DNA from 3 places in the Blautia sp. AF19-13LB genome. Region 2 is predicted to be linked to each of the others. Evidence: predicted binding sites of a transcription regulator. Region 2 holds the regulator's gene; each other region holds the start of a gene.

What was found. Region 2 encodes HrcA, which represses chaperone genes, less so after heat shock. Its sites were predicted from a motif close to TGTTAGCACTCNNNNNNNNNGAGTGCTAACA; they were not measured.
Region 1: a site for HrcA is predicted at 3,168-3,198, ahead of htpG (molecular chaperone HtpG). Genes of this name have one in related genera too.
Region 3: a site for HrcA is predicted at 2,536-2,566, ahead of groES (co-chaperone GroES). Genes of this name have one in related genera too.

The regions. Positions count from the first base shown of each region.
Region 1 covers NZ_QUGO01000004.1:230,381-240,241, reverse strand. The annotation lists gene DWX32_RS06160 (ethanolamine utilization protein EutH) at 1-135, shown strand, start outside; gene DWX32_RS06155 (oleate hydratase) at 224-2,203, opposite strand; gene DWX32_RS06150 (TetR-like C-terminal domain-containing protein) at 2,423-2,989, opposite strand; gene htpG (molecular chaperone HtpG) at 3,333-5,408, shown strand; gene DWX32_RS06140 (Na+/H+ antiporter NhaC family protein) at 5,593-6,918, shown strand; gene DWX32_RS06135 (CidA/LrgA family protein) at 7,142-7,513, shown strand; gene DWX32_RS06130 (LrgB family protein) at 7,510-8,202, shown strand; gene DWX32_RS19805 (hypothetical protein) at 8,328-8,531, opposite strand; gene ilvN (acetolactate synthase small subunit) at 8,550-9,059, opposite strand; gene ilvB (biosynthetic-type acetolactate synthase large subunit) at 9,072-9,861, opposite strand, start outside.
Region 2 covers NZ_QUGO01000002.1:275,848-285,708, forward strand. The annotation lists gene secA (preprotein translocase subunit SecA) at 1-1,060, opposite strand, end outside; gene hpf (ribosome hibernation-promoting factor, HPF/YfiA family) at 1,295-1,822, opposite strand; gene hisA (phosphoribosylformimino-5-aminoimidazole carboxamide ribotide isomerase) at 2,123-2,899, opposite strand; gene dnaJ (molecular chaperone DnaJ) at 3,067-4,275, opposite strand; gene dnaK (molecular chaperone DnaK) at 4,501-6,378, opposite strand; gene grpE (nucleotide exchange factor GrpE) at 6,445-7,056, opposite strand; gene hrcA (heat-inducible transcriptional repressor HrcA) at 7,106-8,164, opposite strand; gene DWX32_RS03580 (helix-turn-helix domain-containing protein) at 8,450-8,668, shown strand; gene DWX32_RS03585 (hypothetical protein) at 8,746-9,111, opposite strand; gene DWX32_RS03590 (helix-turn-helix domain-containing protein) at 9,284-9,502, shown strand; gene uvrB (excinuclease ABC subunit UvrB) at 9,700-9,861, opposite strand, start outside.
Region 3 covers NZ_QUGO01000002.1:144,536-154,396, forward strand. The annotation lists gene DWX32_RS02915 (hypothetical protein) at 1-283, opposite strand, end outside; gene groL (chaperonin GroEL) at 552-2,177, opposite strand; gene groES (co-chaperone GroES) at 2,214-2,498, opposite strand; gene codY (GTP-sensing pleiotropic transcriptional regulator CodY) at 2,846-3,667, opposite strand; gene topA (type I DNA topoisomerase) at 3,928-6,009, opposite strand; gene dprA (DNA-processing protein DprA) at 6,377-7,246, opposite strand; gene DWX32_RS02950 (YifB family Mg chelatase-like AAA ATPase) at 7,250-8,773, opposite strand; gene sigK (RNA polymerase sporulation sigma factor SigK) at 8,969-9,595, opposite strand; gene DWX32_RS02960 (HelD family protein) at 9,732-9,861, shown strand, end outside.

The sequences.
Region 1 (9,861 bases), on a different contig from region 2:
TCGACCATCGCCGCACATATGGGATTTACGTTCGGCACCGATCCTGATTTTGTCGTGCCGCTTCTCGTTGCAAAGCTCGCTGGAGGCATCGCCGCCGTCTGTGCCGCACTGTTTTTCACGAAGAAATCTGCTTAATTGTTTGAGAGCATACATAGCAACGCAATAAGACCTGCGCCGTTTGAAAGCGCAGGTCTTATTGCATTTCTTACTTATTTTCTATTTCTTATTTCACCATATCCTCTTTGATAATTCCATGCTCTTTTAAGAGATCTCCAACTACATTTCCATCTACCAGTTTCAGCAGAGGTTTTTTCAGCAGGTTGAGCGGTCCAGGAAGCTCGATTTCCAGCGGGGATTTTCCATCCATCAGTTTCACGGAGCTGTCCAGCAGGTCGCGGATATCGTAAACGCTGCCCCATACTTCCGGCACGCCGCGGTCTACGCCGAGGAGTCCGTAAACAGCTTCCATTGCGGTACGAACGGAATACTCTGTCGTGAAGATGGTATCTCTTGGTGTCTCAGCGAACTGTCCGAGGAATGCGAAGTTGACGCAGCCATCCGGGATGACATCCGGGCGGTCGCCCTTTCTTCTTGGCATAAAGAATGCGGTGATGTACGGCATCATGGTCGGTACGCAGACAGCGCTGTTCTCTGCCAGCTCCGGAATCTGGTCAACCGGCACGCCGAGGTGGTACAGCCACTCTTCGGTGATCTCTTTACCAGTGCACTCTTTCATCGGTTTCTTCACATAGTCGCCAGGTACATCGGTGAACAGGCTGTAAACCCATACGCATACCTTATCTTTATCCTGCTCTTTGAACTGTCCCTGACGGTTGATGGTCCAGCTTAAAAGCCACTTGGAATCCTGGCAGCTTACGATACCGCCGGTAACAACCTTTCCGGTTCTCGGATCACGTTTGCAGATATTGGTGATATACGGAATGATCTTATTGTCGAGAGTGGTAATTGTTGCGGATTCCCAGTTTGTCTTTGCAATATCGGAACAGAATTTCTCCGGATGTCCAAAGGACGGATCCTGTTTTGCAATGTTTTTCCACAGGCTCCAGCAGCCGCTCGTGCGGACCTCTGCATCACCGTTCGGTGCATGGTTCTGATCGCCGTAGATCGTGCCTTCGGTGCAGCTTCCGTTGGTAACGAAGACGAGGTCATTCTCGGTGAGAACGATGCCTTTCTCGACGCCGTTTACTTTGCACTCGATGGCTTTTGCTACTTTCTTTCCATCGTTGATTTCAAAGATAACGTTGGTTACTTCGGTATTGAACTGGAAGTCTACGCCGGCATCCTCGAGGTATTTCTTCATCGGAAGAATCAGGGATTCATACTGGTTGTACTTCGTGAATTTCAGTGCGGAGAAGTCCGGCAGTCCGCCGATGTGGTGAATAAACCGCTGGAAGTACAGCTTCATCTCCAGTGCACTGTGCCAGTTTTCGAATGCGAACATCGTTCTCCAGTACAGCCAGAAGGTGGAATTGAAGACTTCATCATCGAAAACATCCTCGATCGTCTTGTCGTACAGATCCTCGTCTCTTGTCATGAAGAGTTTCATGATCTCCATGCAGCCTTTCTGGCTCAGGTTGAACTTGCCGTCGGTATGGGCATCCTCGCCGCGGTTCTTCGTTGCACGGCACAGGGAGTAGTTCGGGTCTTTTTTGTTCAGCCAGTAATACTCATCAAGAACGGATACACCAGGTGTCTCAATTGACGGGATGCTGTGGAACAGATCCCACAGGCACTCGAAGTGGTTTTCCATCTCACGGCCGCCTCTCATGATGTAGCCGCGGGTCGGATCGTAGATACCGTCGCAGGCACCGCCGGCGATGTCCATGGCTTCCAGAATGTGGATGTGATCGCCTTTCATCTGGCCGTCTCTTACAAGGAAGCACGCTGCTGCGAGGGCTGCGAGGCCGCTTCCTACGAGGTATGCGCTCTTCTCATCGACGCCTTCCGGTTTTTCCGGTCTTGCGAAGGCTTCGTAGTTTCCGTTGGTGTAATAAATGCCTTTGCTGTTTTTCTTATCTTTTCCGCGCTCGGTGTTGCGGTAATCATTCTTTGGTTCTGATGTTACAGTGGTTTTCTCCGCTGCTTTTTTTGCTTCACTCTTGTTTTTTGCCTGCAGCACTGCTGCTCCAGCTCCGATGACTGCTGCTGATGCGATTCCGAATTTTAATCCTTTTTTTGACATAGACGTTCATCCTTTCTTTTCTAAATACGACTGCCGGAATGTTTTTTCGAATTTCCGGTTCGTATAGGTTATGCTGCTTTCTTTGTTTTACAAGTTTCTATTTGTGTTGCCATTGTCTGTTGACAATTTGAATCTTACTTCATTTTTCCCCGCTTTTCCATTTACAAAACAGGGCGGATGATTAAATTTTTATCATCCGCCCTGTTTTGTAAAGTGTAACTATATTTTATTTCTTTTTTCAAAATTTCGGATGGAATTGACGACATTTCCTTCCATCGTGCGGTGCATTTTTTCCGCAATCATATGGTAATCCACTTTCATTCCGTCTTTGATCCAGTCGAGCATGACACCGGTAAAGCTATACTTATAGAAATCTGCGATAAAACTCTGATCCGCCTCGGAGATGCCGGTTCCCTTTGCTTTTTCCTGTACGACACCGTACAGCAGATCGTGCGTCAGATGAAAGAGATATGTTTCGATCTGCTCCCGGCTTACAGAGTGATAGACATTCATAATAAATGGTTTATTCTCGAGCACTGCCTCAAAAATCTGCTGCAGGCCTTCCTGCCATGTCTCATACGTTTTCTTCCCCTGCAGCGCCTGCGTCGCATCCTCCAGGCACGACCATTCGACAAGATCATAGATATCCTTAAAATGATAATAAAACGCCATCCGGCTGATGCCGCAGTCTGTCGTCAGATCGTTGATCGTAATTTTGTCCAGCGGCTTTTTCAAAAGCAGCTTTTTTAATGACGCTTCCAGCGCCGCCTTTGTCGCATTTGTCATGTATTTCCTCCATTTTTCTTTTATGTACCCTCGGAATCTTTCTGTTCGAAACGCTTCTATGCTTTTTCATTGTAGCATATCCATTCTCCAGAAACAACTGCGCAGCCCTTCTGATCAGACTTTACAAAAAGTTTAGAAAGTACCGTAATACCAGTAAATTCAATACTTTCCGTCGTTCTGTTAGCACTCTTTTTTCTCGAGTGCTAATTTTCCCTTGACTTTTCCCTGTGCCAGTATTACTATAACTATCAGAGCAGTAAAAAAGCTGCAGACATCTAAAAAAGCATGATATCCCCGCTTTGCTGGATCAAAATATTTTTATAAGAAAAGGAGTGTGTTTCTCATGAGTGCGAAACATGGAAATCTTTCAATCAACAGCGACAATATTTTCCCGATTATCAAAAAATGGATGTATTCCGACCACGATATCTTCGTCCGCGAGCTCGTTTCCAACGGCTGCGATGCCATCACCAAACTGAAAAAACTCGACGGCATGGGCGAATATACTCTGCCGGATGACTACAAAGCAGCCATTCAGGTGATTGTAAACCCGGATGAGAAAACCTTAAAATTCATCGATAACGGTATCGGTATGACCGCAGACGAAGTCGAAGAATATATTACCCAGATCGCCTTCTCCGGCGCTACCGAATTCCTGGAGAAATACAAAGACAAAACGAATTCAGATCAGATGATCGGCCACTTCGGTCTTGGTTTCTACTCTGCTTTCATGGTAGCAGATGAAGTTCACATCGATTCTCTTTCCTATAAAGAAGGATCCACCCCGGTACACTGGACCTGTGACGGAAGCACCGAGTACGATATGTCCGAGGGCAGCAAGACAACTGTTGGTACCGAAATCACTCTGTTCCTGAACGAGGACTGCCTGGAATTCGCAAACGAATACCGTGTCCGCGAAGTTCTGGAAAAATACTGCTCCTTCATGCCGGTTGAAATTTTCCTGTCCAAAGCAAATGCGCCGCAGGAATACGAGACCATCGATGAAAGCGAATTAAAAGATGACGACGTTGTCGTAGAGCACATCCACGAGGACGCAAAATACGAAGAGAAAGAAAAAGAAGACGGAACGAAAGAGCAGGTTGAAGTTTCCCCGGCCAAAGAGAAAGTAAAAATCAACAAACGCCCGGTTTCCATCAGTGATATCCACCCGCTGTGGACCAAACATCCAAACGAGTGCAGCGATGAGGATTATAAAGAATTCTACCGCAAAGTCTTCAACGACTACCGCGAGCCGCTGTTCTGGATCCACCTGAACATGGACTATCCGTTCAACCTCAAAGGTATCCTCTACTTCCCGCGTATCAACACCGAGTACGATTCCATCGAGGGAACCATCAAGCTGTACAACAACCAGGTATTTATTGCCGACAACATCAAAGAAGTCATTCCGGAATACCTGATGCTCTTAAAAGGCGTCATCGACTGCCCGGATCTGCCGCTGAACGTATCCCGAAGCGCACTGCAGAACGACGGATTTGTCAAGAAGATCTCCGAGTACATCTCCAAGAAATTCGCTGACAAGCTCTCCGGCATGTGCAAAACCGACCGTGAGAATTACGAGAAATACTGGGATGATATCAACCCATTCATCAAATACGGATGCATCAAGGACGAGAAATTCTCCAAGAAGATGATGGACTATATTCTGTTCAAGAACATCGACGGAAAATATCTGACTCTTGAGGACTGCATCAACGAGAATAAGAAAGAAGAAGCTCCTGCAGAGAACACCGAAGAGAAGGCTGAAACTACGGAGAATACCGAAAATACGGAAAACGCTGACGAGAAGAAAGAGCCGGAAAAAACGACTGTTTACTACGTCACCGACGAAGTTCAGCAGAGCCAGTACATCAACATGTTCCGCAGTCAGGGCATGGATGCTGTCATCCTGAAACACAACATCGACTCCGCTTTCATCACCCATGCAGAGCGTTGCAACGAGCATGTAACTTTCCAGCGCATCGATGCAGATCTGACCAACGATATGAAAGACGAGTCCGGTGAGGATCTGACCGACGCTACAAATACTCTGACCGATCTCTTCCGCAAAGTCCTCGACAAGAAAGATCTGACCGTCAAAGTTGAGAACCTGAAAGACGAAAATGTATCCTCCATGGTAACGCTTTCCGAGGAGAGCCGCCGGATGCAGGATATGATGAAGATGTACGGCATGACCGGCATGGATCCGTCCATGTTCGGCGGACAGGAAACCCTGATCCTGAATGCAAAACATCCGCTCGTTCAGTACATTCTGAAGAATGGCGAGAACGACAACACATCCCTGTTCTGCGAGCAGCTGTATGATCTGGCAATGATCAGCCACAAACCGCTCTCTCCGGACGAGATGACAAAGTTCGTAAGCAGAAGCAATCAGATTATGATGCTCCTTGCAAAATGATAAAGCACAGGCACAGCAAAACGCACCTCTTATAAAACACGCCGGATTTCTGGAATTTACCAGATGTCCGGCGTGTTTTTTCCTGCTTTTTTACTTTACGATTTCTGATCCAGATGATAGAATAATTCTATTCGCCCTATTGAAAAATAAGGAAAATCACACGAAAGGTCTGGTATTTATTTCTATGAAAAAAGGAAAGCCATCCGCCCTGCTCCCGATCGCCGTTTTTCTGGTGTTTTATCTGGGGCTCGGCATTTATTCCGAGTATATTTTAAAAATTCCGATGGGCTTCTACAACATCCCCATCGTCGTCGCGTTTCTGGCAGCGATCCTCGTCGCCTGTCTGCAGAACCGCAGTGTCCCGTTTGAAGAAAAGCTCGCCCTCATGGGACAGGGCATCGGGGACAAAAACATCATCACAATGCTGCTGATCTTCCTCGCCGCAGGCACGTTTGTCGGCGTTGTCGGAAGGAGCAGTGCAGAGAGCGTTGCCTATTTCATGCTCTCCTGGATTCCGGCAAAGTATGCCGTCGCTGTGCTCTTTGTCGTTGCCTGCTTCGTCTCCACGGCCATGGGAACCTCCGTCGGAACGATCACGCTTCTCGTGCCGATCGCCGCTGCTGTTGCCGAGACCTCCGGCTTTTCGCTGGCGCTCTGCGTCGCCTCCGTCATGGGCGGATCCATGTTCGGCGACAACCTCTCCTTCATCTCCGACACGACAATCGCCGCCTGCAACGGACAGGGCTGCGAGATGAAAGACAAGTTCCGCGAAAACTTCTGGATCGCTCTCCCGGCTGCTCTTGCCGCGCTGGCGCTGATCCTTGTAATCTCCTTCCGACAGGCGCCGGGCACACCGATCGTCCACGAATACCATCTGCTGCAGATGGTTCCGTACCTGCTCGTGCTGATCGGCGGCATCGCGGGCATTCAGGTGTTTGTCGTACTCCTTATCGGTATTGCTTCCGGTGCCGTTATCATGCTCGGTACGGGACAGACGACGCTCTGGGATATGCTCTCCAGCATGGGAAGCGGCACTTCGGGTATGTTTGAGACATGTATGGTTGCGATTCTTGTCGCTGCGATGTGCGCGCTGATTCGGGAAAACGGCGGCTTTACTGTCCTGCTTCGTGCCATTCACAAAATCTTCCGCGGAAAAAAGGGCGGCCAGCTCGGTGTCGGCATTCTCGTCGTGCTGCTCGACATTGCGACCGCAAACAACACCGTCGCGATCGTCATGGCAAACCCGATCGCAAAGCAGATGTCCGAGGACTACGGCATCACCCCACGGAAAACGGCATCGCTCCTCGATACCTTCTCCTGCATCTCACAGGGCATCCTGCCGTACGGCGCACAGATGCTCGTGGCGATTTCCGCGGTGCATGAACTGGGATATGAGCTCTCCGCCTTTGAAATCATGGCAAACCTCTTCTATCCGGGCATGCTGCTTGTCAGTTCGCTGATCTTTATCTTCGTTCTGCCGGATCGGAAAAATGCCGAAAGCAATGCTTAAAAAGTTCCGTATCGGATCAACTCAAAAAATTATGTTAAAATGCCCACCGATTTCACTTTTTCGTTTGATCGGCGGGCATTTTTTTGCTTTTTTTGGCAAAAATCGCCAAAATTGCAGTAACATTTACGGTTGAAATTCTTTTATGCGGGTAGTATAATCGGGGTCGTGACATTGAGAAGGAGTGATGTTATGTGGGTTATGGGGAGAAAGGACAACAGAAAAAGTGAAATTATTAAGACAGTTCCTTGTAATTATGGCGGTTTCGTTCGTCGGAGAAATCCTGCACGCCGTGCTGCCGCTTCCGATTCCGGCAAGTATCTACGGTCTTGTGCTGATGCTGGCGCTTCTGATGACGGGGGCATTAAAACTTGATGCCGTCGAGGACGCAGGCAAGTTTATGATTGAGATCATGCCGGTCATGTTCATTCCGGCGGGCGTCGGCCTGATGGAATCCTGGGGTGAATTAAAAGCCGTTCTCGTTCCGGTTCTCGTGATTACGCTCGTCAGCACCATCGTCGTTATGGTTGTGTCCGGACGCGTGACACAGGCGGTCATCCGGCTGGAAAAGAAACACAAAGGAGGGGACGCAAAATGACAAATATGTTCTGTGAATCTGCATTTTTCGGCGTTGTCATCAGCCTTCTGGCGTATGAGCTCGGCATGCTGTTAAAGAAAAAATTTGGGCTTCCGATTTTCAATCCGCTGCTGATTTCCATTGCAGTCGTCATTGTATTCCTTGCTGTTTTCGATATCGATTATCAGAATTATAATGACGGTGCAAAATACTTGAGCTATCTGCTGACTCCTGCAACGGTCTGCCTTGCGATTCCGCTGTATGAGCAGATGGAGGCATTGAAAAAGAATATCAAAGCCATCCTCGCCGGTATTCTCTCCGGCGTGCTGACGAGCCTTACCGTGGTTCTCGCGCTGGCGCTGATCTTCAATCTGAATCATAAAATGTATGTAACACTGCTGCCGAAATCCATCACAACGGCCATCGGCATGGGTGTTTCGGAAGAGCTCGGCGGTGCGGTGACGATCACGGTTGCCGTTATCATCATCACGGGTGTGCTGGGAAATATGCTGGCGGAGACGCTCTGCAAGCTGTTTCACATTGAGGAGCCGATTGCAAAGGGCATCAGTATCGGATCGGCCTCCCATGCGATCGGTACGGCGAAGGCCATGGAGATGGGCGATGTCGAGGGCGCGATGAGCAGCCTTTCGATTGCAGTTGCAGGTATTCTGACTGTGGTCGGAGCGTCGATTTATGCGATGTTTATCTAAAAACGAACACTGATAAAAAGCAGAAAAAATCCGGGAATGGAAAGCAATGTAAAACTTTCCGTTCCCGGATTTTCTATCCCTGAAATTCTATAACTAAAAATTAAAATTCCGACTGCAGAAACTCTTCAATAAAAAGAAGCGCAGTAGCACTCCGGCCCTTCCGGGTCGATGCAGATATGCTCGAGCGTTCCGCTGTGCATCGAAAGCCCCATCGTCAGATCCTGCACAATCTGCTGCTTCGCCGTCTGGCGGTGCTCATAGATGTACTGATACACACTTTTCTTATTAATCTTTTTTAACGTAATTGTGGTAATACTCTTTTCGTTCACGCAAAAACGTCCTCTCTTTTACCGCTCCATCACATTGATCGACTCGATACCGACGCTTCCGCCGCGCACGACTTCGATCTTGCTGAATTCCTCTTTCATCAGCTTCACAACTGCATCGTTTTTCGTCGCCGTCTGGACAAACTCGAGCAGCAGGCTGTCTTTTCCGTAGTCGATGACCTTCGCCTTGAACGTCTCAGCGATCTGGAACAGCTCGACTTTGTCAGCTGCGCTGCAGTTGAATACCTTGATATACAGAATCTCTTTCATGCGCACAAACACGTCGGTGAAGTCGATGACTTTGATGACCTCGACCATGCGGTTCAGCTGTTTTTTGATCTGCTCAAACGTCTCATCGTCACTGACCGTGGCGATCGTCATACGCGATACGGTCGGGTCCTCGGTCGTTCCGACGGTCAGGCTGTCCAGGTTATAGCTTTTTGCGGAAAAAAGCCCGGAAATCTTGGAAAGGACACCAACCTGGTTTTCTACGTACAGTGAAATCCATCTTTTTTTCATTCCCTTATTCATCGCGCTCTCCTCCTAACAGTCCATAATCATATCTTCGAGCGTTCCGCCCGGCTTGATCATCGGGTAAACCATCTCCTCCGGATCGATGATAAATTCGATGATCGTCGGAGTCTTGGTGTTTTTCTTCGCCTCTTCAAACGCTGCGGCGATATCCTCTTTCTTCATGACGCGGATGCCTTTTGCGCCGTAACTCTCAGCCAATTTGATAAAATTCGGCGTGTATTCCGGGTACTCTTCTCCGTCTGTTCTGCGGGAAAGTGCACCGGCGCGCAGGTTTGTCATGCTGTACCGTTTGCCGTAAAACAGCTTCTGCCACTGGCGTACCATGCCGAGGTATTCATTATTGAAGATACACAGGATGACCGGCAGCTCCTCGAGAACGGCAGTTGCCAGCTCCTGAATATTCATCTGCATACCGCCGTCACCGGAAATCGCGATGACCGGTTTGTCCGGGTTGCCGATTTTTGCTCCGATCGCGCCCGGAAGGCCGTATCCCATCGTTCCAAGGCCGCCGGACATGATGATCTGGCGGTTTTCGGTAATGTCGACGTACTGACTTGTCAGCATCTGGTGCTGTCCGACGTCGGTGACGATAATCGCATCGTCAAACTGCTCGTTGATCGCGTTGAAAATATCGAGCGGTCCCATCACGCCGTTCGGGCGCATCGTCAACGGATGCTCGTTCTTCCAGGCATCAATCTGGGCAAGCCATTTCGATGTGGAGCATGGCTCTACGTACTCTGCCATCTTCGTGATCGCCTCTTTTGCATCGGCTACGATCGGGATATCGACATGGATGTTT
Region 2 (9,861 bases):
GCAGACCATCGGAATAACGGCGGCCCGGCATGATACGGCCGGTGAACTCATCGACGATCAGAACCTCGTCGTCTTTGACTACATAGTCCTTGTCGCGGTGCATCAGATAATTGGCACGCAGCGCCAGGATCACGTTGTGCTGGATCTCCAGGTTCTCCGGATCGGAGAGGTTCTCAATATGGAAGAAGTTCTCGACTTTCTTCACACCGTCATCGGTCAGGGTAACGAATTTGTCCTTCTCGTTGACGATGAAGTCTCCGGTCTCCTCGATCTCCTCGCCCATGATCGCGGTCATCTTGGTCATCTCGCCGCTTGCCTCGCCGCGCTGCATCTGGTGTGCCAGAATATCTGCGGTCTCGTACAGCTTGGTGGATTTGCTGCTCTGTCCTGAAATAATCAGAGGTGTTCTTGCCTCGTCGATCAGGACGGAGTCGACCTCGTCGATGATACAGTAAGCAAGCTCTCTCTGTACGAGCTGCTCTTTGTAGATCACCATGTTGTCACGCAGGTAATCGAAACCAAGTTCGTTGTTGGTGATGTAGGTGATGTCGCATGCATACTGCTGGCGGCGCTCATCGTTCTTCATATCGTTCAGAACGACACCGACGGTCAAACCGAGGAATCTGTGGACTTTGCCCATCCACTCAGCATCTCGGTTTGCCAGGTAATCGTTGACGGTAACGATGTGGACACCGCGTCCGGTCAGTGCATTCAGGTAAGCCGGAAGGGTGGAAACGAGGGTTTTTCCTTCACCGGTTTTCATCTCGGCGATACGGCCCTGATGAAGGATAATACCACCGATCAGCTGTACGCGGTGGTGCTCCATACCGAGGGAACGTTTTGCTGCCTCGCGGACGGTTGCGAATGCTTCCGGGAGAATGGAATCCAGGGATTCGCCTCCGTTGTAGCGGTCTTTATATTCCTTTGTCTTGGCACGCAGCTCTTCATCGGTCAGCGCCTGCATGGTCGGGCGGAGAGCTTCGATTTTGTCTACGATTGGATAGATTCGTTTCAACTCGCGCTCACTGTGCGTACCAAAAAGTTTTTCTGTGAATTTCATAGAATGTTTGCTCCTGCTTTCTCTATTAATTGCCATATTAACATATGGTACTATTCTACCACTTCTGGCACAAGATAACAATGAATTTTTCGTAAACATTTGGTGCCGTTCCCCGGTTTTCCGCTGTTTTTACGGCTTTTCCCGGACTTTCCGGCCCTTTCCGCGAAAAAGTCACCCTGTTTCACAGCTTTTCTAAACTGGAAACAGGGTGACTGTTCATTCTTTATTTACTTTTCAGCACTCCGGCTCGATCAGACCGTAGGTGTTGTTCTTTCTCTTGTAAACGACGTTTACTTCGTCGGTCTCTGCATTGCGGAATACGAAGAAGGTGTGTCCAAGAAGTTCCATCTGTACGCAGGCATCTTCCGGATACATTGGTTTCATGCCGAATTTTTTCGTACGGATGATCTGGATGTCTTCGTCCTCCAGATAGTCATGCTCCAGATATTCTTTCTGGAAGTTTCCTGCTTCCTGCTGTTTGTCGGCAATTTTGTTTTTGTATTTGCGAAGCTGGCGTTCGATGACTTCCTCTACCAGATCGATGGATACGTACATATCGTTGCTTACCTGCTCGGAACGGATGATATTTCCTTTTACCGGAATGGTAACCTCAATTTTCTGTCTTTCTTTCTCTACACTTAAGGTTACAATGACATTTGTGTCAGGCGTAAAATATTTCTCCAGTTTGCCAAGTTTTTCATTGACCGCGGCTTTTAATCCCTCTGTCACGTCAATATTTTTTCCGCTGATGGTAATTTTCATTATGCCCAACCCCTTTGCTCTCAAATTTTACAGGTTTTTCACTTCCCCTGTAAGTATCTCTAATTATAGCAATAGTTGTCTTTATTTGCAATAGTATTTAGAAAATTCATGAATATTTTAGAGTTTTTTCTGTTACAGTTCACTTGCATCTTATTTTTGACAGATTTCATGCTCGCATGAAATCTGTCGAGAATAAGATACAAAGGGAGCGCCTGGTTATGAGCAAAAAGGAGCTGCGCAGCAGCGGAGAGCGCTGAAAGCGCGGTTTTGCGAATGGCGCGGGTGAACGTCCGTTTCCGCTTACCGGCGGCATACTGCCAGCACGTCTTCAAACTTCATTTTGCCGCCGAACAGATCCAGTGCGCTGCCAATTGTCACATCGACGTGGTTGTTTCCCAGTTTTTTGAGCAGCTCCAGGTCTTCAAAACTTCCCACGCCGCCGGCGTACGTCACCGGAAAATCTTTCATCTTCGCAAGCAGTTCCACCAGCTCCGTCTCAATGCCGGAAGCCTTTCCCTCGACATCCACGGCATGGATCAGGAACTCATCACAGTATTCTGACAGGTGATGCAGCAGTTCCTCTGTCACTTCTTCGTCCGTGAACTTCTGCCAGCGGTCCGTCACGATATAGTATTTTCCGTCCCGCTTCCGGCAGCTTAAATCCAGTGTCAGCCGCTGCTTTCCTACCGTCGTCACCAGCTTGTCCAGATTTTCATAGAACACATGGCCGTCGCGGAACACATACGAAGTCACAATCACATGGCTTGCCCCCGCTGTCAGAAACTCGCACGCATTCTCCGCATCAATGCCGCCTCCCACCTGCAGGCCGCCCGGGTACGTCGAGAGTGCCAGCAATGCCTGGCGCTTCGTCTCCTCGTAAAACTCGGTACCTTTCTTGTTCAGCAGAATCACATGGCCGCCCGTAATGCCCTGCTCTTCGTACAGCTGCGCATAGTACGACGCATCCTGCTCCGAGACAAAATTCTCGCTCGCCTGATTTCCCTGATCTTTCAGCGATCCCCCGACAATCTGTTTTACTTTTCCGTTATGAATATCAATACATGGTCGAAATCTCATTTTCCCCGTTTCCTTTCTTTTCTCTCCCCTTAAGTTTTCCACATTATATCAAAATCCGACCATTCTGTGTATAAATTCACCAAATTTTCATGGTTCTTTCATAGAAAAGAAAGAAGAACCTGCTTTTTCCACAGATTCTTCTTTCTTTTCCGGCTTGCCGCCGTTCTTTATTTATCGATGTCCTCAAAGGCCTCTTTCACTTTATCCATAAAGCCTTTTTTCTTCTTCGGCTGCTCTGCAGTTTCGCCGTTGGCTGCTTTTTCTTCTGCTGCCGGGCGGTTTCCGCAGGCTTCGTCGAAGGCGCGGAGGGCTTCTTTTGCTTTCTCATTCAGTTTCGTCGGAGTCTGGACTACGAGTGTTACGTAGTGATCACCGCGCACATTGCTGTTGCGAAGGGACGGAACACCTTTTCCCTTCAGACGGATCTTCGTATCGGTCTGGGTTCCCGGTTTTACAGTGTAGAGAACGTCTCCGTCAACGGTGCTGATCTTCACATCGCCGCCGAGTGCTGCCTGGGCAAACGTAATCGGTGCAGTGGAGAAAATGTTCATATCCTGTCTCTGGAAGATCGGATGACGGGTTACCTGAACCTCGACAATCAGATCTCCTCTCGGTCCGCCGTTTACACCCGGCTCACCTTTTTCACGGATCCGGATGCTCTGTCCATCGTCGATTCCGGCCGGAATGTTGACCTGAATGCGTTTTCTGCTGGATGTATAGCCCGTGCCGTGGCATGCGGTACATTTATCGCGAATGATCTTTCCGGTTCCGTTACAATCCGGACACGTTGTCACGTTTCTCACAGAGCCGAACATGGTCTGCTGTGTGTACGTAATCTGACCGGTTCCGTTACATTTGGAGCATGTCTCTGGTGAAGTTCCTGGTTTTGCGCCGGTTCCGTGGCACGTTGTACAGGTATCCTTCAGGTTGATCTCGAGCTCTTTCTGGCATCCGAAAACAGCTTCCTCAAACGTAATGTGGACAACAGCGCGGAGGTTTGCTCCCTTCATCGGTCCATTGTTTGCTCTTCTTCTGCTTCCGCCGCCACCAAACAGGTCGCCGAAAATATCGCCGAAGATATCACCCATATCTCCGCCGCCAAAGTCGAAGCCGCCGAATCCGCCGGCTCCTGCGCCGCCACCGCCGTTTTCAAATGCAGCGTGGCCAAACTGATCGTACTGACGCCGTTTGTCCGGATCACTCAGCACGCCATAGGCTTCTGTCGCCTCTTTAAATTTTGCCTCGGCCTCTTTGTCGCCCGGGTTCATATCCGGATGGTATTTCTTGGCCAGTTTACGGTATGCTTTTTTTAATGTTGCATCGTCCGCTCCGCGGTCTACGCCGAGGACCTCGTAATAATCTCTTTTTTCTGCCATTTATGTTCACCTTTTCATTTCTGTTCCACAAATTTCATCTTTGCAGAAATGTTTTTCCGCACGCTCCAGTATAGCACTTTTCCGAAAGCAATACCAGCATAAATACAGGGGGCGGAATGTATTTTCCGTCCCCTGCAAACATTCGCCTCACAGGGCTTTTTGCGTTTATTTACTTATTGTTTCAACTCACAGTCGGTATTTTCACGGAGTGTGACATGCTGAAAATTAAACCTCTTTGTAGTCAGCGTCTACGACATCGTCGTCATGGCCGCCTGCTGCTCCTGCATTTCCCATATCCGGGCCTGCACCAGCTGTTCCGGCACCAGCGCCTGCTGCGCCGCCCTGCTGCTCATACAGCTTTGCGAACAGTTTCTGAGCGCTTGTCATCAGTTTTTCCTGAGCTGCTTTCAGGTCAGCTACCTGTGCATCTGTCATCTCTTCCGGATTGCATTTTGCAATGAGGTCTTTCAGTGCGTTCAGGTCAGCTTCTACTGCTGTCTTATCGTTTGCATCCAGCTTGTCGCCGACTTCCTCGATTGCTTTCTCGGTCTGGAATACCATAGAGTCTGCATCGTTTCTTGCGTCGATTGCTTCTTTGCGTTTCTTATCCTGAGCTTCGAACTCAGCAGCTTCTTTGACTGCTTTGTCGATCTCGCTGTCGGACATATTAGAGCCTGCGGTGATGGTGATGTGCTGCTCTTTTCCTGTTCCCAGGTCTTTTGCAGATACATTTACGATACCGTTGGCATCGATATCAAAGGTAACCTCGATCTGCGGAACGCCTCTTCTTGCTGGCGGAATTCCATCCAGACGGAACTGGCCGAGGGATTTGTTGTCTTTCGCGAACTGACGCTCACCCTGTACTACGTTGATATCTACTGCTGTCTGGTTATCAGCTGCGGTGGAGAAGATCTGGCTTTTCTTGGTCGGGATTGTGGTGTTACGCTCGATCAGACGAGTTGCAATACCTCCCATCGTCTCGATGGACAGAGACAGCGGAGTTACATCCAGAAGAAGGATGTCGCCTGCGCCGGCATCTCCTGCAAGTTTACCGCCCTGTACGGAAGCACCAAGTGCTACGCACTCATCCGGGTTCAGGCTCTTGCTCGGCTCGTGTCCGGTCAGCTGTCTTACTTTATCCTGTACAGCCGGGATACGGGTAGATCCGCCTACCAGAAGGACTTTGGAAAGCTCGGATGCCTGAAGGCCTGCATCAGAAAGTGCTCTCTGTACCGGCTCTGCGGTTTTCTCTACCAGGTCGTGGGTCAGCTCATCGAATTTAGCCTTTGTCAGGTTCATATCGAGATGTTTCGGGCCATCTGCGGTTGCAGTGATGAACGGCAGGTTGATGTTGGTTGTAGTTGCGCTGGAAAGCTCTTTCTTTGCTTTCTCTGCTGCTTCTCTGATTCTCTGCAGAGCCATTTTATCATTGGAAAGATCTACGCCTTCCTGTTTCTTGAACTCAGCAAGGATATAATCTGTTACTTTCTGGTCGAAGTCATCGCCGCCAAGACGGTTGTTTCCTGCTGTGGAAAGAACTTCGATAACACCGTCACCGATTTCGATGATGGAAACATCGAAGGTACCGCCTCCAAGGTCGTATACCATGATCTTCTGCTCTTTCTCGTTATCCAGTCCGTATGCCAGAGCTGCTGCGGTAGGCTCGTTGATGATACGTTTTACATCAAGACCTGCGATTTTACCGGCATCTTTGGTTGCCTGACGCTGTGCGTCATTAAAGTAAGCCGGAACTGTGATAACTGCTTCTGTTACTTTCTCACCAAGGTAGTTCTCTGCATCACCTTTCAGTTTCTGAAGGATCATAGCGGAGATCTCCTGCGGAGAGTATTTCTTTCCTTCGATGTCTACTTTATAATCAGTACCCATCTCACGTTTGATGGAACGGATGGTTCTGTCTGCGTTTGTTACAGCCTGACGTTTTGCCGGCTCGCCGACCAGACGGTCACCTGTTTTTGTGAATGCTACGATAGATGGAGTTGTTCTTTCACCCTCTGCGTTTGCGATAACGGTTGGTTTTCCACCTTCCATAACGGCTACACAGCTGTTTGTTGTTCCTAAGTCAATACCAATAATTTTGCCCATTGTTGTTTCCTCCTCAATGAATTATGCTAAAAAATGGTTTAATTTCTATTTATTTATCTTCAAGGCTTAGTTAGCCACCTTGACCATACTGTGACGGACTACGGAACCTTTGTACATGTAGCCCTTCAGGAACTCTTCTACGACGATGTTCTCGCCGGCTTCCTCATCCTCCACATGCATCACTGCGTTGTGCAGGTTCGGATCGAATTCCTTTCCAACGGCCTCGATCACGGTTACACCGAGTTCATCGAGTGCTGTGGTAAACTGTTTGTATACTTTATTCATGCCGTCTGCGAACGGATCTTCCTCCGGGTTTTCCACCGTTGCAAGTCCGCGCTCGAAGCTGTCAACAACCGGAAGAATCTTCTCGATGATGTCTTTTGCTCCAATGGCATACATATTTGTTTTTTCTTTTTCGGTGCGTTTGCGGAAGTTATCGAACTCTGCCATCTGACGGGTCAGGCGGTCAGTCAGCTCTTCGATTTTCTCATCTTTTTTATCTTTTTTCTTTTTGAAGAACTTTCGTTCTTTGCCATCCTCAGCAGTTTCTTCTGCAGCTTCCGCTTCTTTTGCCTCTGCTGCTTTCTTTGCTTCTTCCTGCTCCGCAGCCGGTTCGGTTTCCGGCAGATCGGTCTCTGCTCCGGTTTCTTTTTCCATCTCGCGTGTAGGTTCTTCCATGGTTTCCTCTTTCTTTCTATTTTCTTCGCTCACTGATCATTCCACCTTTCTACTCACCTGTGTCCGGCTTTTTGAAGACGGCGTCCAGTTGAACTTTTAATGTTTTCAGGTTATCTACCACATTTTCGTAATCCATCCGCTTTGGTCCCACGATACCGATTGTTCCGCGCATACCGTTTCCCATATCGTATGTGGTGGTGACCACGCTGCAGTCCCGTAAGGGTTCCATCGAAGATTCATTTCCGATGTATACCTGAATACCGGTATTTTCCTCTCCGTCCTGCTCCTCGGCAGCTCCTTTGATCATATCGACCAGTTTCTGCCGTTCCTCGAATGTGGAGATCAGCTGGCTGGCTTTGCTGCTGTCGGAAAGCTCAGGGTACTTGAAAATGTTGGTTGCGCCGCTGGTGTACACCGGCACATCTTCTTCGCTGACTGCGATGGCTTCCGCTACGGTATCGACCACTTTGCTGATGATGCCGGAGTGGATGCCTGCCTGCTCTTTCATCTTCTTGATCATGCCAAGATTGATTTCTTCAATGGTCAGGCCATTGAGTTGTGTGTTCAGAAGCAGGTTCAGCTTTAATATCTGTTCATCGTTGATGGTCTCGTCGAGGTCGATCATCTGGTTTTTCACCAGGTTGCCTTCTACGACGATGACGGCCAGGAGCTGCTCTTCATTGACTTTTGAGAGCTGGATGAATTTCACTTTATTTCTGTGATATTCCGGTCCTGTAATCAACGTTGCATAGTTGGTAGATGAAGCGAGGACTTTGACAACCTGCTGCAGAACTTTTTCCATTCGGTCTGTTTTTTCAATGACCATGTTTTTGATGTCTGCAACTTCCTGTTCTTTTTCCCGCATCAGCTCATCTACATAGAGGCGGTAGCCTTTATCGGAAGGAATGCGTCCTGCGGAAGTGTGGGGCTGTAAGATGTAACCCATCTCTTCCAGATCGGACATTTCATTCCGGATTGTGGCGGAGCTTAAATTCAAATCCGTGTATTTGGAAATCGTTCTTGAGCCGACCGGCTCGCCCGTTTCCAGATACGTCTGGATGATCGCTTTTAATATTTTTCTTTTTCTTTCATCCAATTCTGTATCCACTAAGATAAGCTCCTTCCTGTTGTATAGTCCTGTTAGCACTCGTTTTAGTGGAGTGCTAACATCTATGCTCTTAAGATAGCACTCTGCCTTTTGTTTGTCAACACCTTTTCCCGGTTTTTCTATGAAGAAATTGTGAAAAAAGTATAAACCGTTTTCTTTCTGAAAAGGAATCTGACTTTTCTTTTTTATTGCATTCTACTGTTTCAAAGGCGCTATAGCCGTATGGTAGGATTCTGCCATTTTGATACGACCATTTAGTAGCATTTTTTTCAGAGGTGATGAATCATGAAATATCAGAGACTGGAGGATCTGCGCACGGACCACGATCTGACGATCCGCCAGGTTGCCGACTATCTCGGCTGCAACCGCGATGTGTATACCCGATATGAAAAAGGCGTCCGGCAGCTGCCGATCTCCATTGCCATCCGTCTGGCGGAGCTGTATCAGGTCAGTCTGGATTATCTGGTCGGCATCAGCGATGAGAAGCGGCCGTATGGATCCTGACTTTCCGGTGTCTCCGCCGCAGCAAAAGCAGGAGGACAGTTTTTCTTTTCCCTGTCCTCCCTGTTTTGCTTTTTCGTTTACAGATTCTGCAGATATTCCATCATCCGCGTTTCGCTGAGTTTCCATCCGTCCGGCTCCCCGCAGAGATACAGCGTAAAATGCCCGCACGGGACTCCGTTTTCCAGGTGGATGCCGGTATACAGTTCTACAATGAGGAGTTCTTCTGCTTTTTCTTCATATATATTAGTGATCTGATAGATGCGCTCTCCCTTTTCGTCCACCGGCCATTCTTTCTTCAGCACATCCCTCAGACGGCTCTCCTGCCCCTGCGCTTCGCATTCTTCCTCCCGGCTGATCATTTTTTCAAACGCTTCCGGCGTCTCCATCCGTTCCACTATATTCTGGACAAAATCTTCTATTTCTATTCTTTCTGCTTTTCCCATTCGTTCCCCCATTTCTGCCGTACATATTTTTCTGTTTTCTGCACAGGCTGTCTTCACCCGCCGTTTCTCTCTCCCGCCCCATTCTCCAATTTGCGACCATATGATCTGATTTAACTTTGTCCATCCAACCGTTTGGTAGTATGGGTTTGAATCTGAAAGGATGGTACAACGTATGAAATACCAGAGAATTGAAGATATGCGGATCGATCAGGATCTCACCATCAAAGAGATTTCTGCCCTGCTCGAATGCAACCGCGACGTCTATTCCCGCTACGAAAAAGGAATCCGCGACATCCCGATCGACTATGTGATCCGGCTTGCACGGTTCTATGACTGCTCGGTCGACTATCTGCTGAGTGTCTCCAGTAAAAAGAGAAAATTCGGCGATTAATTTTTTTATTGTTGTCTTTTTTATTTTTGTGTTTTTCGTTTTGATACGACCGTTTGGTCGTATTTTATATTATAATGGTATTCTTATTTTGCGTCAATTCTGAACAAGAAGGAATCAAAATCGGACGCAAAAAAGCGTGCCGGAAAGTTTTCTGTCGCTTTTCCGGCACGCTTTTTTTCATGCTCTTTTCTTCTTTTTTATTCTTCCATGTCATCCAGGCTCTTCTTCAGTGTGATCATTTTGTCACGCAGCTCGGCGGCCATTTCGAAGTTGAGTTCGGCGGCAGCGGCTTTCATCTGTTTCTGTACCTGGCCGATCAGTTTTTCCAGTTCTTCGCGGCTCATGGACTCCGGGTCTTT
Region 3 (9,861 bases), 130 kb from region 2:
CGGTTCCGAGCGCTTCTTTTAGGTCCTCCTCGATCGGACTTACATCCTGCAGTCCTGCGTAATCCACTACGGCAATGCTCACGAGGTCATAATACTTCGCATTTTCATGGATATTCACAATCGTGCCGATGATGAAGATAACAGCGATGATGCCGAAAATGACAGCCTTGTAGTATTCCCAGATATAGGCCAGTTTCTCTTTAAAATTCATTTTCGACAGCTTCTCTTTTTCGAGCTGCATCTTCTCCTTCCTTGTCATGTCGGATTCATAACGACTTGCCATGTGTGTTTCTTCTCCTTTGTTGTATTTCCCCCAACATCCTACAAATCAGTATAGCATAAAACGCCGGAAGCGTCCATATACGCCGCCCGGCGAAAGCATGAAAACTTTCTGAAATTTTTTGTAACGATTCAGGGCCATTCGAAATGGAAGAAAAACTTTCCACTAAAAAATCGGCCGGCAAAGACAGGACTTCGGAACCCATGTTCCGCTACGGTCTTTGCCAGCCGGTTTTCTTATTTTGTTTTACCAGACATTTTTATCCCGGAAATTACATCATTCCCATTCCGCCGTCTGCGCCTGCCGGCATAGCCGGAGCCGGCTCTTTGATGGTGGAAACTACGGACTCGGTGGTCAGCAGGGTTGCGGAAACGCTGGTAGCGTTCTGCAGTGCGCTTCTGGTAACCTTAACCGGATCAAGGATACCAGCCTGGATCATGTCTACATACTCTTCGTTGTATGCATCAAATCCAACACCTACTTTGGACTCTTTTACTTTGTTGATAACAACAGCGCCTTCCAGACCTGCGTTTGTTACGATGTGGAACAGAGGAGCCTCAAGTGCTTTCTGTACGATTCTTGCACCGATCTTCTCGTCGCCGTCCAAGCTGTCAATCAGCTCTGCAAGCTGTGTTGTTACATGGATGTATGCAGAACCGCCGCCTGCGATGATACCCTCTTCTACGGCTGCTCTCGTTGCATTTAAAGCATCCTCCATACGGAGTTTTTCTTCTTTCATCTCGGTCTCGGTTGCTGCACCTACACGGATCACAGCTACGCCGCCTGCCATTTTTGCCAGTCTCTCCTGCAGTTTCTCTTTATCGAACTCAGAAGTGGTCTCCTCGATCTGGGATCTGATCTGGCCGATTCTTGCTGCGATGGCATCTTTTGCGCCGGCACCGTCAACGATAACGGTGTTCTCTTTCTGAACTTTAACAGATTTTGCACGTCCGAGCATTTCCAGAGTAGCGTCTTTTAATTCCAGACCAACTTCCTCGGAGATCACCTGGCCGCCGGTCAGGATTGCGATATCCTCGAGCATTGCTTTTCTTCTGTCGCCGTATCCCGGTGCTTTGACAGCTACTACGTTGAAGGTTCCGCGCAGTTTGTTGATCACGAGTGTCTGGAGAGCCTCGCCCTCTACGTCCTCAGCGATGATCAGCAGTCTTGCGCCGCTCTGTACGATCTGCTCCAGCAGCGGAAGAACTTCCTGAATGTTGGACAGTTTCTTATCGGTAATCAGGATATATGGATTGTCGAGAACGGCTTCCATTTTCTCCATATCGGTGCACATGTAAGCGGAGATATATCCACGGTCGAACTGCATACCTTCTACCAGCTCCAGCTCGTTCTGCATGGTCTTGGACTCCTCGATGGTGATAACGCCGTCTTTGGAAACTTTTTCCATAGCGTCAGCTACCATCTGGCCTACTTCTTCGCTTCCGGAAGAAACAGCTGCAACTTTTGCAATCTGCTCTTTGCCTGCTACCGGCTGGCTCATCTCTGCAAGGATCTGAACAGCTTTATCGGTTGCTTTCTTCATTCCCTTACGAAGAACGATCGGGTTAGCGCCTGCTGCCAGGTTTTTCATTCCTTCGTTTACCATAGCCTGTGCCAGAACGGTTGCGGTTGTGGTACCATCACCTGCTACGTCGTTGGTCTTTGCAGCAACTTCTTTGATGAGCTGTGCGCCCATGTTTTCAAAGCCGTCTGCCAGCTCGATCTCTTTTGCAATCGTAACACCATCGTTTGTGATGAGCGGAGCGCCGTACTGTTTGTCCAGAACAACGTTTCTTCCTTTCGGTCCAAGGGTTACACGTACGGTATCTGCAAGCTGGTTTACACCATTCTGAAGAGCGTTTCTTGCCTCTGCTCCATATTTAATCTCTTTTGCCATGATTGTCATGCCTCCTGATTTTTACTTGATTATTCTTTATTTTACAACTGCCAGAATGTCATCCTGTTTTACGATGATGTACTCTTCGTCTTCCAGTTTGACGTTGGTTCCTGCATATTTGGAATAGATTACCTGATCTCCGACTGCAACTTCCATTTTTACTTCTTTGCCGTCTTCTACTTTTCCAGGTCCTACTGCGATAACCTCAGCCTGCTGCGGTTTCTCCTGTGCCTGTCCCGGAAGTACGATACCGGATTTTGTGGTTTCCTCTGCTTTTAACTCTTTTAATACAACTCTGTCACCTAAAGGTACTAACTTCATTTATGTTTCCTCCTTCAAGATTTCATTCAGTTTTATTTATTAGCACTCAGTTCATTCGAGTGCTACTTGATGGTTCTTACTATAGTGTTTTCCACCTCATTTCGCAAATGTATGAATTTTGTAATTCTCTTTTTTTTTCTCGTGATAGCTCTTAATTTCTCTTATTTTCTCGTTTTTTCTTATTTTGGCAACTTTTTCATATTTTATACTCTCTTTAGAATCTAATTATAGTTTATTCCTAAAAACGGGAATGATACCATTTTTTTCCGCTCCACGAATGCTTTTTTGCACAAAAAGAAACGGCGCCATTCTTAAACGGCTCCGATTCTTTTCTACATTCCACTTTTTTATTTTTTCGCCTCGTCCGGATGGGCATCGCCCTTTCCTTTCAGGTTCTTTCTTGCTTTGATCTCGTCGAGTTCATCAAAGATATAATCATTTAATACCTTGATATACGTTCCCTTCATACCGCTGGAACGGGACTCGATGACGCCTGCGCTCTCGAATTTGCGGAGGGCATTTACGATGACGGATCTTGTGATGCCGACGCGGTCTGCAATTTTGCTTGCAACCAGAATGCCCTCATCCCCGTTCAGTTCATCAAAGATATGGATGATGGCTTCCAGTTCGGAGAAGGACAACGTGTTGAATGCGGATTTAACCACCTGAACCTTGCGGTTTTCCTCCACATTTTCCTCGTTGACGGAACGCATCATTTCCAGTCCGACAACGGTTGTGCCGTACTCACTGACGATGATATCGTCGATATCGTACTGCGGGGTGCAGCGGTACATAAATACGGTACCAAGGCGTTCTCCGGCGATCTCGATCGGGCAGATAATTGCGGTGTAGCGCTCTACACCAGGCCGCTCAAAGCCGAGGGTCTGTAAATTGACGTTCTCTTTTGTGGAGAGTACGCCGAGGAGACGCTCGTTTAATGCGGCATCGACATAACCGCCCACCTTATCCTCGATCAGCTCCGTAATTTCTTCCACGCCCGGGCAAAGGCTGATGCCCAGCACTTTTCCTTTTTTACTGATCACCAGGATATTGGAACTTAACGTTTCCATCAGGACTTCACAGATATCGTTGAACACGACCTTCGTGGAGTGATTGTTATGAAGCAGTTTGTTGATTTTTCTGGTTTTATCCAGCAGTTGTACGCTCATGTTCTTCTCCTTTCTTTATTTTCTGCATTTTTTTGGCGTATCCGCCGAAAAAAATGCACACTGATGCCTTTTTCAGACAACCCTTAAAACTAAGCTCATTCTATCATGTAGTTTTCCGGAAATCAATATATTTTTCAGAAAACTATAAATTTTATAAAAATTCATGCTAAATTTTTTCGGATCTTCCTGTTTTTCCGCCTCGATAAGCAAAAAAAACGGCCTGCACCAGTTTTTCACCAGTACAGACCGCTTTGTCATTCTCAGTCTTCGTCTTTCTTTTCGCGTGCTTCTACATAGCCGCACTGCTCGTCCGCGCAGACCAGCTTATTGCCTTTTTCCAGCATATAGCCGCCGCACTGCGGGCATTTCTTGGCAGACGGTTTCTGCCAGGACATGAAATCGCATTCCGGATTGTTTTCGCATCCATAATATTTCCGTCCTTTTTTCGTCTTGCGCAGGATCACTTCTTTTCCGCACTTCGGACACGGAACACCGATCTTTTCCAGATACGGCTTCGTGTTCTTGCAGTCCGGGAATCCCGGGCAGGCGAGGAATTTTCCGTGCGGGCCGTATTTGACCACCATGTTGCGGCCGCAGTTCTCGCAGATGACATCCGTCACCTCATCCTCTACCTTAACTTCTTCGAGGTTCTTTTCTGCCTCTGTGACCGCCTCATAGAGATCCGGCCAGAAGTTCTCGACTACTGTCTTCCACGGAACACTGCCATCTCCAACCCTGTCGAGCAGAGCTTCCATCGTTGCCGTAAAGTTGACATCCACGATGCTCGGGAATGCCTCTTTCATCATGTTGTTGACCACCTCGCCGAGCTCTGTCATGTAAAGGTTCTTGTTCTCCTTTGCCACGTAACGGCGGTTGATGATCGTTGTGATGGTCGGCGCATACGTACTTGGACGGCCGATGCCGAGTTCCTCAAGCATTTTGACAAGGGATGCCTCGGTGTAGTGTGCCGGCGGCTGTGTGAAGTGCTGCTGCGGATCCATCTTTTCCAGTGCCAGCTCCGTTCCTGCCTCCAGGCTCCGGACAGCGGCGTTTTTCTCTTTCTTTTCCTCATCCGGATCGGTGTAAACGGACATGAAACCATCAAATGCCAGACGGGAGGAAGCTGCTGTAAAGAGATACTCTCCTGCATTGATCCGTGCGGAAATTGTCTCATAGACGGCCGGCTGCATGCGGCTTGCCACAAAGCGTTTCCAGATCAGCTGATACAGGCGGAACAGATCTCTTGGCAGGGATTCTTTTACCATTACCGGTGTATTCGTCACATCGGTCGGACGGATGGCCTCGTGCGCATCCTGTGCCTTGCTGTTTTTATTCTCCGTCGTGTCCCCGCTTGCGGTATATTTTGTGCCGTACTGCTCCTGGATAAAGGAACGTGCTGCCGCATCGGCCTCCTCGCTGATTCGTGTAGAATCGGTACGCAGATAGGAAATCAAAGCGATCGTTCCCTTTCCTTTTACTTCCACGCCCTCGTAGAGCTGCTGCGCCAGACGCATCGTCTTCTGCGTGGAGAAGTTCAGCACCTTCGATGCTTCCTGCTGCAGGGTACTCGTGGTGAACGGAAGCGGTGCTTTCTTGGAACGCTCTCCTTTTTTCACTTCGGATACGGTAAAGGTCTCATTTTCCAGTCCCTTTAAGATTTCATCGAGCTGCTCTTTCGTCTCGATCGCCATCTTTTCACTGCCTTTGCCGTGGAATTTTGCGACGAGCGGTTTCTTCTCGCCCGGAATTTTCAGATCTGCTTCCAGTGTCCAGTATTCTTTCGGAATGAACGCATTGATCTCATCCTCGCGGTCGCCGATGATGCGCAGTGCAACGGACTGCACACGGCCGGCGGAAAGTCCGCGTTTGATTTTCTTCCATAACAATGGGCTGATTTCATAACCTACCATACGGTCGAGGCAGCGGCGCGCCTGCTGCTCGTCCACCAGGTTCATATCGATGTCGCGTGCCTGTTTGATCGACGCTTTGACTGCTGATTTTGTGATCTCGTTGAAAGTGATGCGGCGCATCTTGTTCTCATCGAGATTCAGCGCAATCGACAGATGCCAGGAAATTGCCTCTCCCTCGCGGTCAGGGTCAGTTGCGAGATAAACTTTATCTGCTTTTTTTGCGGCTTTTCGAAGAGATGCCAGAAGCTCTCCTTTTCCGCGGATGGTGATATATTTTGGTTCAAAGTCATGTTCTACATCAATTCCAAGCCGGCTTTTCGGCAGATCGCGCACATGGCCCATAGATGCTGCAACTTCGTAATTTGCCCCGAGATACTTTTTCACCGTCTTGACTTTTGCCGGTGATTCCACTATTACAAGATATTTTGCCACCTCTGATGCCTCCTGAATACATATTTTTATAACTGTCCAGATCTATATTGCGTTTTTCATATCGCATAGTTCTGCATCATTACAAATTCCAGAATAATTCCTAAATTAGTCGTAACTTCCACTGACTATACACCAAAAAGTTTTTTCTTGCAAGTGTTTTCCATTTTTAAAATGTACCATTTTTCGATGTTTCCCGACAAAATAACAGGATTTTTTCAATTTTTTAACGATTTTTCCTGATTTTTTTCTTTTCTTTTTCCTTTTTCAGACATGCACGCGGCGCAGAAGAGCCCCCTTTTTTCTTTTTCTTCTATTATAATTGTGCACCGGGCGGAATATCACAAAACCTTTCTTTTCCTCGTCCCTTTTACGATAACGCCATGTACACGCCCGGCGGATTTTCCGCAATAATGCCGTCAATTTCGAGTGCCAGCAGAATGCCGGTCAGCTCCTGCAGCGGGATTCCGGTGCTGCCGGCAAGCTGTGCAAGATTCTGCGGTTCTGCCGCGAGTGTTTTCAGAACCATTTCCGCCTCTTTTCCATAGCGCGGACGCGGTGCGGCTCTTTTTGTTCCGGCCTTTTTCACGCCCAGCTCCTCGAGAATCGTTTCGGGTGAAATCGCAATTTCCGCTCCCTGCGCGATCAGGCGGTTGCAGCCGCGGCTTGTCGCATCCGTTGTCCGTCCGGGCAGGGCAAATACCGTTTTTCCCTGCTCCAGCGCGTAGTCCGCCGTAATGAGCGAGCCGCTCTTCTCTTTTGCCTCAATTACCAGAACGACATCTGCCAGCGCACTGATCACGCGGTTGCGGATCGGGAAATGCCACGGAAGCGGCTCTGCGCCCGGCGGAAATTCGCTTAAGACACCGCCTCCGTTCTCCAGCATCCGCCGCATCAGCGGGTAATTCTGTTTCGGATAGCAGATATCCACGCCGCAGCCAAGCACGGCAAACGTCTTTCCCTTTCCGCGCAGTGCCCCCTCGTGCGCCGCCGCGTCGATTCCACACGCCAGTCCGCTGATCACCGCCACGCCGTTTGCCGCCAGCACCTGCGCGAAAAAGGCCGCCTGGCTCTTTCCGTACGCCGTACACATCCGCGCGCCCACAATCGCCGCTGTTTTCTGCTCATCCACCGGCAGCGCGCCCCGCACGAAAAGGCGGGACGGCATGTCCGCGAACGGCATAAGCCGCTCCGGATAGCCCTCCTGCCCGCGGCCGACTGTAAAGATTTCCATCGCCATACGTCAGATCCTCCATATACTTTTGTCGGCGCTCCGAAAGCAGATCGCCTCGCTGATATGCGGCACGCCGATTTTGACCGCCCCGTCCAGATCCGCAATTGTCCGCGCGGTGCGGATAATCCCGTGGTAGGAACGCGCGCTGAGGCGCAGGCGGCGGAAGGCATCCTCTAAAAGCTCTTCCGCTGCCTTTTCCAGGATACAGTATTTCTCGATCTGGCCTGCTTTCAGTTCGCTATTGAAATGAATCGACTCCTGCCGGTAGCGCGCCGCCTGAATTTGCGCCGCTGCCGTCGCTTTTTCCCGCATCCTGGCCGAGGATTCGCACCGCTCCTCGCCGTGCAGATCCTCGTAGGAAAGTGCTTCCACCTGCACGCAGAGATCCATGCGGTCGAGGAACGGCTGGCTGACTCTCGAGAGATACCGGCTGATGTCGCCGGGTGCGCAGGTACAGCGCGATAAGTCGGGGTAAAAGCCGCAGGGGCAGGGGTTCATTGCCGCCACCATCAGAAATGACGCCGGAAACACATAGTTTCCGCTGACACGGGAAATCACAATCCGGTGCTCCTCGAGCGGCTGGCGCAGGATCTCAATGGTTGTGCGCGTCATCTCCGGGAGTTCATCAAGGAAGAGAACACCGCGGTGTGCCAGCGTAATTTCGCCCGGGGACGGCTGTTTTCCGCCGCCTGCAAGAGCCTGCGGCGACATCGTGTGATGCGGAGCACGGAAGGGCCGCTCCCGGCGGACACCCTCTCCTTTGGCAAGCATTCCGGCGATGCTGTAGATCCGCGTTACTTCCATCTGCTCCTCCTCAGACATCGGAGGCATGATCGTCGGAATCCGCCTTGCAATCATGGATTTTCCGCTGCCCGGCGGCCCCAGCATCAGCAGATTGTGAAATCCGGCCGCAGCGATGAGCGCCGCCCGCCGCGCCGCCGTCTGGCCCTGCACTTCGGAAAAGTCCGGCTCTTTTCCGTCCTCCTTCTTTTGATTTTCTATAGACGGAAGCGACGGCATTTTCCCTTCACAGCAGTAGTTCAAAAGCTCCTGTAAATTCTGGATTCCAACGACGTGAAGCCCGCCGACCAGACCCCCTTCCGCGGCATTTCCGGCCGGAACAAGAAGCGTTGTGCATCCAAGCTCCCGCGCCTTCGCCGCTGCCGGAAACACACCGCTGATCTCCTGCACATGGCCGTCAAGGCCGAGTTCGCCGAGCACCATCGTTTTCCGGAGTGACCCGGGCGGAATCCGGCCGAGCGTCATCAGAACGCCCGCTGCAATCGGAAGATCGAAACGCGATCCTTCTTTTCGGACGTCCGCCGGGGATAAATTAATCGTAATTCGTTTCGGAGGCAGGGAAATTCCCATGTTTTTGAGGGCTGTCCGCACGCGGTCCTGCGCCTCCTTTACCTGGGCACTCACGTAGCCGACCATCGTAAACTGCGGCATGCCGTCACTGACATCCGCCTCCACCTGCACCGGAATCATCTCCATGCCCGAGACGGTGGCTGATAATACACTGCAATACAAAGAAAACCTCCTTTTCTTTCAGTAGCAGGTCGTATAGTTCCTATTTATTTTTCATTTTGGGAAAATGTCCGGCAAGAACACCGGGAAGATATTATCTTTGATTTTTGTTCGAAAAAGTAAGGATAAGGAAACCTTTTCTGCACCTGATTTCCTTACCCTTTATTATAGAAGCAGTCCGTTTGAAATGTCAAGCATTTACGAAGCGGCAAACCGTAACCGCAACTTTTCAATTGCATTCTTCTCGATCCGCGACACGTACGAACGGCTGATGCCGAGCCGGGCAGCGACCTGTTTCTGTGTGTATTCTGCTTTTCCGCCAAGGCCGTACCGGAGAAGAAGCACCTGTTTTTCCTGCTCTTTTAATTCCGAATCCAGATAACAGTACAGCCGCACCGCGTCCTCTTTCCGGTTGTACTGTTCCGCGATATCCTCCCCGCCGCCCTCCACGATGTCGAGCAGATGGATCTCATTTCCCTCCTTGTCGGTTCCGATCGGCTCGTAGAGGGAAATCTCCCGTGCCGTTTTCTTTTTGCTCCGAAGATACATCAGCAGCTCATTATCAATACAGCGGGCGGCGTATGCGGCCAGCCGGTTTCCTTTTTTCGAATCATATGTCATCACCGCCTTGATGAGTCCGATCGTTCCAATGGAAATCAGATCGTCGAGATCATCGGGCAGGCCCTGATACTTTTTCACAACGTGCGCGACCAGGCGCAGATTCCGCTCGACCAGAATGTCTCTGGCTTTTGTATCGCCCCTCTGATACGCATCCAGACAGCTTTTTTCTTCCTGTGCAGACAGTGGTTTTAAAAAGGGTTCCAAGAAAAGCGGCACCTCAAAGGGGATTTTTCTTTATTTTATGTTTGAATTGCAGGAAACGTGCCTGTCTGCTATACTGATAAGATCAGCCGGGTTTTCCGGCACTCGACATTATATTTTTAAGAGGAGGTTTCCTTTTATGACAGACCAGAAAAACGGACAGGAATATCTTTCTTTTGTGCTGGAAAAGCTGCAGGCGCGTCTTGCCGAGATCAGCCAGTCTCTGCTGGACGGACAGAAAGAGATTGAAAATATGCACGATTATTACT